DNA from 2 places in the Sporosarcina sp. P3 genome. Region 2 is predicted to be linked to the other one. Evidence: riboswitches for the same ligand, from Rfam matches in the RefSeq annotation. Region 2 holds a riboswitch; the other holds the start of a gene.
The links. Region 2 has a riboswitch for lysine ahead of dapA (4-hydroxy-tetrahydrodipicolinate synthase). Riboswitches for the same ligand answer to the same signal wherever they lie in the genome.
Positions count from the first base shown of each region.

Region 1: another riboswitch for lysine. It lies ahead of CSV61_RS11160 (Na+/H+ antiporter NhaC family protein); the one in region 2 lies ahead of dapA (4-hydroxy-tetrahydrodipicolinate synthase).

Region 1 is NZ_PDZE01000008.1:33,395-40,050, reverse strand. Features, by position in the region: gene CSV61_RS11175 (sulfite exporter TauE/SafE family protein) at 1-565, shown strand, start outside; gene CSV61_RS11170 (bifunctional metallophosphatase/5'-nucleotidase) at 571-1,950, shown strand; gene yunB (sporulation protein YunB) at 1,998-2,765, shown strand; lysine riboswitch at 2,820-2,995, shown strand; gene CSV61_RS11160 (Na+/H+ antiporter NhaC family protein) at 3,188-4,756, shown strand; gene CSV61_RS11155 (sodium-dependent transporter) at 4,917-6,437, shown strand; gene CSV61_RS16615 (MetS family NSS transporter small subunit) at 6,438-6,572, shown strand.
Region 2 is NZ_PDZE01000005.1:283,119-289,774, forward strand. Features, by position in the region: gene CSV61_RS08845 (acyl-CoA dehydrogenase) at 1-140, shown strand, start outside; gene CSV61_RS08850 (TetR/AcrR family transcriptional regulator) at 244-816, shown strand; gene CSV61_RS08855 (phosphotransferase family protein) at 877-1,935, shown strand; gene CSV61_RS08860 (2-phosphosulfolactate phosphatase) at 1,947-2,699, shown strand; gene CSV61_RS08865 (long-chain-fatty-acid--CoA ligase) at 2,712-4,361, shown strand; gene dapA (4-hydroxy-tetrahydrodipicolinate synthase) at 4,459-5,352, opposite strand; lysine riboswitch at 5,470-5,647, opposite strand; gene CSV61_RS08875 (S8 family peptidase) at 5,865-6,656, shown strand, end outside.

The sequences.
Region 1 (6,656 bases), on a different contig from region 2:
TATACCAGGTATCGTACTCGGTGCGTTGGTCAATAAAAACGTAAGTTTGCAATCATTTAATTTATATTTTGGTATATTGCTCATCGTTTTATCTACACTGTTACTAACGAGAAAATATTTGAAGCCGATTAAATGGTTCGTAGACAATGGGAAGAAAATCAAGTTCACAGACCCCCAAGGACAAACGCATATTTACGGATACCCGATTTGGTTCGCCATCCTATTGGCATTATTCATTGGATTTACGTCGGGGTTATTCGGAATAGGTGGCGGGACGATGGTCGTGCCAGCTATGATTTTATTATTCTTGTTCCCACCGCACGTAGCGGTCGCGACATCGATGCTAATGGTGTTCTTATCAGCAATCGTCAACTCGATTTCGCATATTTCGCTCGGTCATGTGCCGTGGCTCTATACGATTCCTGTCGTGCCAGGCGCCTATTTCGGTGGAATGCTTGGTGCCTACTTAAATAGCAAAATGAAATCAGATACTTTAGTTTTAGTCATACGCATCATTTTACTCGTCTTTGGACTACGTTCCATTTATGAGGGGATTTGGGGTTGACACATATGAAAGAAACGGTAGCGACGATTCACATTTACCATACGAATGACATCCATAGTCATTTCGAAAACTGGCCGCAAATCCATCATTTTCTTCAGCAGCGCAAGCAACAAGCTGAAGCCGATGGAGAGAGTTACTTTTTATTTGATATTGGAGACCATATTGATCGATCTCATCCATTTACCGAGGGAACAGAAGGTAAAGGAAATATTGAATTATTAAATCAAGCAGGATATGACGCAGTGACCATTGGAAACAATGAAGGAATCACTATGTCTAAGGAAGCGCTGAATAGAGTATATGAAGATGCGAAATTTGATGTAGTGCTTTGCAACCTGATGGAAGTAGAGGGTAAGCTACCCTACTGGGCGAAGACATCTAAAGTATTGGAGACTGCAGAAGGTGTGCGTATTGGTATCATAGGGGCCACAGCGCCATACTACGCTTTTTATGAACAACTTGGCTGGAGCGTAGCTGAACCGCACGCAGCATTGCAGGAAGTGGCACGCAACTTGCGTCCTCAATGCGATGTCATGGTTTGTCTCTCTCATTTAGGAATCAATCAAGATCGTCTATTGGCTGCGCAATGCCCAGAGATCGATGTTATTTTAGGCGCACACACCCACCACTTATTGCCGAATGGCGAGTGGATTGACGACACATTACTTGCGGCAGCAGAAAAGTTCGGTCATTATGTCGGTCATGTTCAAGTCGATATAGACCGGATAACAGGTCAAGTCGTTCATATGCAAGCAGAAGTTTTTTCGACACAACGAATGGAAATGACAGAAGAGGATATAGAAGAAGTGAATTCCTTATTTGCTAAAGGAGAAGCAACTTTGCAAGTTCCAGTATTTTATAACCCTTCACCTTTACCACAGCGTCTAACAGGCGACAGTCCATTATCCTCGCTGTTTGGCCGTGCGTTACTAACGTATTTGGATGCCGACTGTGCACTATTCAACGCAGGGATATTCCTTGGTAGCTTAGATAAAGGTTGGGTGACGAAAGGGGATTTGCATTCATTATTGCCTCATCCGATCAATCCGTGCCTGATTCATTTGGATGGTACTGATTTGTTGACGGTTTACGAGCAGTCACTTGATCCAAAGTGGACAGAACTTCCGATAAAAGGTCTTGGTTTTCGTGGCACACTGATGGGCAGCATGATACATGAGCACTTATACCGTAACACCGACGGACAATTATTCGCGGGAAACCGTTTAGTGGAGCCAGGTGAGATGTATACATTGGCAACACTGGATATGTTCACGTTTGGCTTTTTCTATCCAGTACTAAAAGAAGCGAAGAAAGAATACATTATGCCAGAAATGCTTCGCGATATTCTCGGTTGGTATGGAAGAAAATATTTCAATGAACGCTAGTTATGTACGCCTCCTATTTCGCATAATGTGAAGTAGGAGGCGTTTGTATGCGGTTTTATACAAATCAAAAACGGCCAAAGAGAAATAATTATGGCAAAATCATACTGCGCTTTGTCATCCCGGGCATTTTGGTGGGAGTGGCGATGTTTTTCTATACGGTTAATAAACAGCTAACGCCAATCTACACACAATATGCTGAAGTACAAACGCAAAAAATAGCCAGCCACGTCATCAGTCAAGCTATTAACAACCGGTCCACCAGCGTTTACGATGTCAATGAAATTATCGAAAACGTCCCCGATGATACGACAGATACGGTGACGACCAAGTTTAACTCGGAAATCATTAGCCAGGTCATGTCAGAAATTCATCAGCTCGTAGAAAACCATCTAGAACGTGCAGAGGGCGGAGATTTAGATATGTTACCGCCACTCGGAGATCTCGAGTATAATCCCGATCAGATGGAAAAAGAACAAGGGATTGTCTTTTTCGTCCCGATTGGGCAAGCGGCGAATATTCCGTTACTCGGTAACTTGGGGCCAAAAATCCCGATCCGCTTCCACGTCGTTGGAGATGTACATGCAACAGTAGAAACGGATATTCGTGAATTTGGTATCAATAACGCGTATGTAGAAGTGTATTTAATGTTACAAGTCAATGTGCAGATTATCGTCCCGCTAGCTACAAGCAGGAGCGTAGTAGAACAGAAAATACCGATTGCGATTGGTTTGATTAGAGGGAAGGTACCGCAAATTTATTCGAAAGGCGAGCAAACGCCAGCGCAAATCGAAGTGCCGCTTGAAAAGAAGGAGTAAAAGGTATTGTGAACGTTGTCGATTATTGCTACACTGAGAACAGAAGAATATCGAGACTTACGTAGAGGCTGCATTGTTTATAAGTACCTAGCGAGAGAGTGACATCTATGACCGTTAGCGAAAGGAGGCAATGCCGAAGTTTGAGAAGAGTCTGCTTCTCAAGTTGGGGTCATTTCGAAGAGGAATGACACTGTCATACACTGATCAATGTATGGAGAGCTACAGTAGCCAATTGTACTGCGATTTATTCATGTGTTGCTTGATGAATTGGTTGGCCGACCCCTACACGTATGGTATTACCTGTGGGGGCGGCTTTTTTTATCGGGAAATTAAGGAATTACAGGATACTATAGGCTTTCTACTCTTCGAAAGATCTTCTGCATTTCGGTATCATCTAGCAACTAGAAAGAGGAGGAATTACAATGATCGGATCGTGGGTCTCTATTTTGCCTCCTATTATCGCCATCGTGATGGTGTTAGCGACGAGGAGAGTATTATTATCATTAGGAGCAGGAATTGTTACAGCCGCTTTACTTATAGCGAACTTTGCTCCGCTTGAGACAGTAAAAGGTGTATGGAGGGCCATGACAGTTTCTTTTTATGATGGCGGGCTCAATACATACAATATATTCATTATGTTATTTTTATTATTATTAGGTGTCATTACTGCATTTGTCAGTCTATCTGGAGGAAGTGCCGCATTTGCACGTTGGTCAGTCACTCGCATCCGTACAAAACGTGGGGCGAAGCTGTTGACGATGGGGCTGGGAATTGCCATTTTCGTGGATGACTATTTCAATTCATTAGCAGTTGGACAGATTGCCAGACCGATCACGGACCAGCATAAGATCTCTCGTGCGAAGTTGGCGTATTTCATTGACTCTACGTCAGCACCCATTTGTGTCGTATCCCCCATCTCTAGTTGGGGTGCGTTCTTGATTGGACAACTTGCACTTATTTTAGGTACGACAGCAGCAGTCAGCTATTCACCATTAACTGCCTTCGTCTTGATGGCACCGATGAACTTCTATGTCATTGCCACATTGTCGATGGTCTTCTTCTTCGCTTGGACGAATAATGACTTCTTTGAAATGAAGAAACATGAAGATCGCGCAATGAATGAAGGCGAGCTATATGACCAAGGCAAAGAAATCCCCGGTCAATTGAAAGAAGAATTCCCAGAGCATATGCACGGGAAAGTTCGCGATTTGGTTGCACCGATCGTCACGTTGATTGTGGTAACGCTCGGTATGATGATTTATACAGGCTATAAAGAAGCGGGTATTTTCGATATTTGGGCTGTTTTTGAAAATACCGATGTACCATTCTCGTTAGTAATAGGTGGTGTAACGGCTACATTGCTGGCGATGTTGTTATATATTTTACAAATGAAGAAAAACGAAACAGCCAGTGTGTCCTGGATGGGGCGCGCGTTCATTAGCGGAATAAAGGCCATGATGCCTGCGATTCTTATTTTAATCTTCGCTTGGGGATTGACTGACTTAATAGCTTCGCTAGATACGGGTCTATTCCTTTCTACGATGGTAGAACGAATGAATATTCCTGTCAGCTTCCTTCCGGTATTGATCTTCGTATTAGCAGGATTAATGGCGTTCTCGACAGGTACCTCATGGGGATCTTTCGGTATTTTAATGCCGATTGCAGGTACGATCATGGTTAATGCGGCACCTGAATTATTGTTGCCGGCATTGGCGGCAGTACTCGCAGGAGCGGTATTCGGAGATCACTGTTCACCGATTTCCGATACGACGATCCTATCTTCTACTGGAGCGGGTTGTAACCACATGGATCACGTCTCCACACAGTTGCCTTATGCGCTTGTCGCAGCGAGTGTAGCAGTGATTGGGTATGTCGTTCTCGGTCTAACTGGGTCTGTCTGGATCGGTTTAGTAGCTGTTATTATTACTTTAATAGTTTTATTTACGTATTTGAGTGTCAAAGGAAAGAAACGCGTAGAACAAATAGCATAGTTTACCTTTTAGACTAAGAGTGATAATTACTTCATTCTTAGTCTAAATTTGTTTTGACATCTCTAATTAGGCTGTTTATACTAAATGTACAGAACTATAGTTATCAGAATAAATCGAAATGTAATAAGTTTTGTAAAATAACAAAAAAGAGGTGAGTTGTATGGAAAATCGTTCACAGTGGGGAACGAGAGCAGGTTTTATACTGGCCGCGGTCGGTTCAGCTATAGGGCTCGGAAACATTTGGCGCTTCCCTTATGTTGCGTATGAAAACGGAGGCGGCGCATTTTTTATCCCGTACTTATTTGCCCTTTTAACAGCTGGTATCCCGATTTTGATCATGGAATTTACAATTGGTCATAAATATCGTGGATCTGCTCCACTTTCATTTTTCCGGCTGAATGGGAAAAAGACGGAGTTTCTAGGCTGGTGGGGGATCTTTGTATCTTTCGTCATTTCTACTTACTATGCTGCCATCATCGCATGGGCTATGAAATATACGGTCTATTCATTTGGCTTATCCTGGGGGAAAGATCCAGAAGCATTCTTCTTCGGGGACGTCTTGAACTTAGCGGATAATCCTGGAGAAGTCGGAGGACTCGTTGGAGGCGTGGCATTGCCATTGTTGCTCGTCTGGGTCATTTGTTACATTATCCTACTTGGTGGAGTCAAGAAAGGGATTGAGTTGGCGAATCGGATATTTATACCTGTACTATTCTTACTTTTCTTATTCGTCGTCATCCGTGCAATCACACTAGACGGAGCTATGGTAGGGCTGGATGCATTCTTCAAACCGGATGTCGATAAGTTACTTAACCCGCGTGTATGGGTTGCAGCGTACGGACATATCTTCTTCAGTTTATCGATCGCATTTGCTATCATGATCACGTATTCTAGTTATTTACCGAAGAAATCAGATATTACCAATAACGCCTTTATTACAGGCTTCGCTAACTCTTCAGTTGAGTTACTGGCAGGTATTGGAGTTTTCGCGGTGCTAGGATTCATGGCAACTAGTCAAGGAGTAGATGTAGCAGACGTAGCTACTGCAGGTGTAGGGCTAGCATTCGTCGTATTCCCTGAAATTATTAATCAAATGCCAGGATTAAACGGTTTGTTCGGCGCATTCTTCTTCTTGTCATTAACGCTTGCTGGAATTACATCACTCATATCGATTTGTGAAACGTATATTGCAGGTATGTCAGACAAATTCAACATATCCAGACGTCGTTCGGTTACGATCGGTATCGGGCTGTCGGCAACCATTTCTATGCTATATGCAACAAACGGTGGTTTATACTTCTTAGACGTAGCAGATTACTTTATTAACCAATTTGGTATTGCCGTGATTGGTCTAGTTGAAGTCATCTTACTAGCTTGGGTTTTCAGAAAACTTGGATTGTTCGAGCAACATGCCAATGCAGTATCAGATATTCGTCTAGGCTGGTGGTGGAAAGTATCGCTATCATTCATCACACCATTAGTATTAGGTACTATGCTATTCTTCTTAATTAAAGATAATATCGCAGAAAACTATGAAGGCTATCCAACATCCTTCTTGTGGACGATTGGTTGGCCAGTAGCGATAGGGGCATTTGTCATGTCGATCGTCTTCACATCATTGAAGTGGAAAGACAACACAAGAATCACATCAGATTATGATGAAAATAAAGGGGGGCTATAAATGGATACAGGAATGAGCGGTTCTGCAATCCTCATGATGCTAGTCGGAGTGATGATCATCTGGGGCGGTCTATTTATCAGCATCTTTTATGCTACGATCCTCAGTAAGTTTAAAAAGAAATTCAAAATCGAATAGTACACGATATACACTTGTAGCCAGATAGATGGTTGCAAGTGTTTTTTGTCGCCTTTCGATTAGGAACAATTGGCATAGTACGTT
Region 2 (6,656 bases):
CATTTGGCGGAGCAGGTGTTAGTGAAGACTTCCCGCTTGCATATATGTATGCAGGAGCGCGAACGCTGCGTATTGCAGATGGTCCAGATGAAGTGCATTCAAGACAGATTGCTAGATTGGAATTGAAGAAGTATCGATAAATGTTAGGTATGATCAGAGTTCCATTTCATTCATTCCGCGTGAAGATTCGATCCGCCAAAATGTGATATAGTATGAGGTAAATAACATGAAGAGGGTCGGGGAATGAGTATGAAAGCTAAAATTACACAAGCGAGTGTGTTGTTGTTTGAAGAGAAAGGGTTTAGTGATACATCGATTCAAGATATAGTCGAAGCAATCGGTGTGACAAAAGGAACATTCTATTATTATTTCAATAGTAAAGAACAATTATTGATGGAAATTCATTTGGAATATATTTCGGATTTGCTGAAACGCCAGCAGACGATTTTGGAATCGGATCATTTATCAGGCCGTGAAAAGCTAGAAGCTATTATCGCATTGCTGATTCATGATATTCAGTATAACGGGCCAAGTGGTCGCGTGTTTTTCCGTGAGATGCGCCATTTAGTTGAACAGAATGTCGATACGATTGAAAAACAACGAGATCTGTTTCGCTTAAATATCGAGCAACTGATTACGGATAGCATCGAAGCAGGTGAGTTCCGTCAAGATTTGCGTGCAGATATTGTGGCTTTCGGCGTATTAGGCATTACGAATTACAGCTACAACTGGTTCAATCCAAAAGGGAATATGTCTGCGGATGAATTGATTGAACTATTTTCTAGTCTTTTACTTGAAGGAATCATTCCGCGCTAAGCTGAGAAATCAGCTTATGCACAACATACCTACTGGTTAGTATGAAAAGGAGGATGTACTATGGAGAATGCTATAACAATTGACGTACGGTCTGGAGAAGAATTGAATAAAGAGAAGCTACAACACTTTATTCATGATCATATTCCAGAAGCGCCAGAAGGGGAATTACACATTCGCCAGTTTAGTGCGGGGCATTCGAATTTAACGTATCTTCTGCGAATTAATGAATGGGAAGCAGTGTTGCGTAGACCGCCACTAGGGCCAGTTGCACCGAAAGCACATGATATGGAGAGAGAATATCAAATTTTATCGACTTTGCATCCGTATTTTAAAGCAGCTCCAAAACCATATGTATTTTCTAGCGATGAAGAGATTGTCGGAAGTCCATTTTTCATTATGGAACGTCGAAATGGCATCGTGCTAGACACGGAATTTCCTGACGACACAGCCTATACGCCTGAACTCGGCCGCAAGATTTCTGAATTACTAGTAGAACAATTGGTCAGTTTGCATCAAGTAGATTATAAGAAGACGAAGTTAGTGGATATGGTGAAACCTGAAGGCTTTATGGAGCGGCAAGTTGCCGGGTGGATCGGGCGCTATGAACGTGCGAAAACGAATGAAGTAAAAGGCCTGGATGAATTGACTGAGTACTTGAAGAGTCATGTACCAGCGTCTGCAGAGCCTACGATAATTCATTACGATTATAAATTAAACAATGCGATGTTTTCAGAAGACTATTCCGAAATGACGGGGTTGTTTGACTGGGAAATGACGACAGTAGGCGATCCACTCGCTGACGTGGGCGCTGCGATGAGTTATTGGATACAGGCAGATGATCCCGAAATGCTGAAAAAAGGACTGGGTAAACCACCCGTTACAGTGATGGAAGGGTTTTTCACAAGAGATGAATTTATCCAACGCTATGCAGAGAAGAGCGGACGTGATGTCAGCTCGATCGATTATTATTTGACGTTTGCCTACTTCAAATTAGCCGTCATTTGCCAGCAGATTTATTACCGCTATAAAAAAGGACAAACGCAAGATCAACGCTTTGCTCACTTCCATGTGTTTGTTGAAAATTTAATTCAGTACGCGTTACTTAGCGCTAGGAAGTAAGGGGTGACAGGGTGAAGATTCATTTGCTTTTTAAGAAAGAAGAGTTGGATGAGGCGAAGCTCGATACGTCGAAAACAGTTGTCGTCTTTGATGTGTTATTAGCGACTTCTACGATTTCTGCCTGCCTGTCGTTTGGAGCACGGGCAGTCATTCCGGTAGCTGATGAAGAGGAAGCGCATGAGATTGCAAAAAGCTTGTCGACTGATGACTATTGTATGGCGGGTGAGTGGAACGGCTTGCCAATTGATGGGTTCTTCTATCCGTTACCGCTAGCCCTTCAAGAAAAGGTCGCGGATAAAACGTTGATCCTGCGAACGACTAACGGTACAGTGGCGATCCGAAAGGCTACAGCTGCGCGTAAAGTATGGATTGCATCATTATTGAATAGCCCAGCAGTAGCTCGAAAAGTGTATGAAGAATATGAAGATGAAACGATTTTACTCACTTGTGCAGGATCTGCCAATCAATTTTGCTTAGAAGACTTCTACGGTGCAGGGTACTTTTTATCTGAACTCATTCAGCTAGCAGGAGAGAATGCTGTTCAATTAACGGACAGTGCGCTCGGAGCCAAGTTGTTTTACGATAGCCAGAAGGATCAAAGTGAAATAGTACTTGCACAAACACAGGTAGGCAGCGCAATGCTGGAAATGGGAGTAAGCGAGGATTTGCATTTCGTCAGTCAAAAAGAAAAGCTTGAAGTCGCACCATATTTGTCTGGTCATGAAGTTGTCTGTGATCCGTTTGTAAGCGTATACAATAGTTGAGGAGTGAATTGAATGAAACATACAGCTCATTTTGAATTTTGGCCGCCGCGTATTGCCAAATCTCTTACATTACCTGAAACAACGATTTATGATAATTTGGCGATCACTGCGAAGAAATATCCGAACAAAACTGCTTATGAATTTTATGGAGGATCCGCAACGTACAGTCAATTACTGGACGAAACAGAGAAGATGGCAGGCTATCTTGAACACGAGTGCCAAGTGAAAAAAGGGGATCGTGTTTTGCTACTTATGCAAAACTCGCCACAGTTTCTCGTGAGTTTATTTGCAATATTGCGCGTGCGGGCAGTCGTTGTCGCGATCAATCCGATGAGTACGACGAAAGATTTGCAGTTTTTCTTGGAAGACGGAGACATTCGACTGGCGTTTATCGGACAGGAATTGTATCCGAAACTAGAGCCGCTAATAGGTACGACGACACTTCAAACCGTAATTTCTGCTGCTTATTCGGATTATATTAATGAAGGAAAAGCATTAGCTGAAATACCTGCAGAAGTAAAGGCGCCTGCTAAGGAACTAGCGAAGACTATTTCGTGGAAATTTGCGCTACATGCAGCTAACATCCCGTCAGCCTACACAGGTGAGAGTGACGATATGGCGATGATTCCGTATACATCAGGAACAACTGGAGCGCCAAAAGGCTGTATCCATACAAATCGTACGGTGCAGGCCAATACGACAGGTTCGTATCATTGGATGACGATGGGTCCAGACACGGTGGTATTGACAAGTTTGCCTTTATTCCATGTAACAGGACTGACGCACAGTGCGCTGAATCCTATTTTGGCAGGGAGTAATACGGTGATTCTCACGAGATGGGATCGCGATTATGCGATGAAGGCGATTGAGCATTTCCGAGTCAGCCACTGGATCAATATTAGTACGATGCTGATTGATTTCCTCGCGAATCCTCAGCTCGCCGATTACAATATTTCCTCTCTAGAGATAGTCGGTGGCGGAGGGGCAACGCTTCCTATTGCAGTGGGTGAAAAACTCCGACAACGAACGGGACTTGATTATGTAGAAGGGTACGGTCTCTCGGAAACGATGTCGCATACTCATTTCAATCCACCGAATCGACCTAAATTGCAATGTCTTGGTATTCCTGCATTCGGTGTAGATGCCCGTATTATTGATCCGACGACTGGAGAAGAACTCGGAGTAGAAGAGGAAGGCGAGCTAGTGGTCCATGCGCCTCAAATGTTTAAAGGGTATTATAATCAAGAAGAAGAAACGAAAGCGAGCCATCTACTGCTAGACGGTAAACAATTTTTCCGCACGGGCGATATTGTACGAATGGACGACGAAGGCTATTTCTTTATCGTAGACCGCGTTAAACGGATGATCAATGCGGCTGGATTTAAAGTATGGCCGACTGAAGTGGAGTCGATTCTATATAAACATCCAGCGGTTCAGCAGGCGTGTGTCGTTCGGTCTCCTGATGAAGTGCGTGGTGAAACCGTAAAAGCACTCATTATTTTGGATGAAGGGTATAAAGGAAAAGTAACTGGCGAAGAGATTATCGAATGGTCGAAGGAGCAGATGGCGAGTTATAAATATCCACGGATCGTCGAGTTCCGTGATAGTTTCCCAACTACGAGTAGTGGGAAGATTTTATGGCGTCAGTTGCAGGATGCCTAAGCGGTAACTACGTCTTTTATTAATAGAAGTGAATATAAAAGCTGCACCGAAAAGACTGTATCGTTAGGTCTTCTCGGTGCAGCTTCTATTTTATTACTCACAGTCCGACTACGGATTGATTACGAAGAGCTAGAAGGTCTTTCAATGATTCTACTTGTTCGTCAGGCAACGCAATCATGGGTAAACGAACACCGCCAACCGGTACGCCTGTCAAGTTCAATGCAGCCTTCGTAGGTGAAGGGTTTGGAGCAGCGAACATCGCTTTCATGATGGGCAATAGGCCGCGGTAGATCGTAGCCGCTTGCTTTGTGTTGCCCATTTTGAAGTGACGCACCATTTCTTGCATTTCATTGCCTATAATATGAGCGGAAACCGATACGACGCCTGTGCCGCCAATAGCCAGTACAGGAAGTGTAGACGAGTCATCACCTGTATAGACAAAGAAGTCGTCTCCGGTATGTTCGATAATAGCTGCAACGGCGTCTAAATTACCGCTTGCTTCTTTGACGGACGTAATATTCGAAACGTTATTAGCTAATCGGATAATCGTTTCAGGCAACATATTTACTGCGCTACGTCCCGGTATGTTATAGAGCATGACTGGCAATGTAGTCGTTTGTGCGATCGTCTGGAAGTGCTGGTACAACCCTTCCTGACACGGCTTATTATAGTATGGTACGACAAGCATGATGCCGTCAACGCCAGCTTCTTCTGCTTGGATCGTTAGGTCGATCGATTCTCTTGTACTGTTTGTTCCTGTCCCGGCAATAACCGGTGCACGGCCTGCAACAGTTTGTACGGTAAACTTGAATAATTCCACTTTCTCTTGCGCAGTAAGCGTAGGGGATTCACCTGTCGTACCTGCGACGACTAACGCATCTGTTCCATTGGCTAGTAAGTGATTGATTAAGTGTTGTGTTGCTGGGTAATCGATGTCTCCTCTTTCGTCAAACGGAGTAACCATCGCTGTCATAATTGATCCGAAATTCATTATTCTCCACATCCTATCATTTTATTAAAAAACATAGAGGTGGGGGCGAAACGTAATTGAACGCAAAAAGCAACAACGAGGGCTCGCTGTTGCGTTGAAATAATGAATTATTTCTTTGCACGAGATAGCCCACCATATAGTCTCCTATATGACAATCCTGCACTTGTTCAGTCCAGGATCAGCTTAGAGATCATGAGAATCTCACCGCTTCGGCAAATTCCCCTTTCGACAATCTTCACAGAACCTCATGATTCTCCGATTGTGTACTAATGGTTTTTGCGCCTCTATCCTTATTTCCGAATAATCGAAATAAGTGAAAGTTTAATTAACCCCTACTTTACTTGGTATACGTGAGAAATGCAACCAATACTTTTTAATTTTTATAAACAGCAGATGGCTCTCTGTAATTTTCATTAAAATGGAATTAACTCTAGTTCTATTGAACGTCACGGGGTAACATGGACTATAGTCATTCTTTTGATTGAGCCAATGAATGAGGAAAGGGGAATGTTATGAAGAAAAGTAGTTTGGTTATTTTATTGTTAGTATCGATATTTTTTGGATTCATTACGAGTAAACCCATACATAGTCACGCACAATCACCAGTTACCGAGTGGCTAGTGGAATATGCGGAAGACGCTCGCATGACTTTTAGTGAGGAACTAGAAGGGCGAGTGGAAGTGCGTAAGAAGATTTCTTCTGACGTGGAGTTATGGAGTGTAAAGGAAGGTATAGACGCAGAAACACTTAGACGTGAACTTCAGGAAGATCCGAATGTTTTACTTATAGAAGCAAATGTTGAAAGACACTTGGCAGCTGAATCTTCCAATGACCCGTATATTGTGGAACAATGGTGGCTCCCACGTGTAGGTGCAGAAACGATTTGGTCACGTGTGTCTGAACAGAAGAAGGACGTAACTGTAGCGGTAATTGATTCAGGTATTGATACGCAACATGTAGATTTGCAGAAGCGAATTCAACTAGGGGGACAGAATTTCTATAATGATAATGATAATGGTAATGTGCGTGATGAAACCGGCCATGGAACTAAGGTGTCGGGAATCATCGCTGCAGAGTACGGTAATAGAGAGGGCGTTTCAGGAATAGCAGGTCCTTTTGACGTGAAAATTTTGCCGCTAAAAGTATTCGGGGCTAGCCAGACAACGAAAACGTCCTATATTATCGCAGCCATTGATCATGCAGTGAAGCTAAAGGCAGACGTGATCAACCTAAGTCTTGGCGGCCCGGTAAAATCGGATATTGAAGAACGAGCGATCCAACGTGCAATTCAAGCGGGCATCACG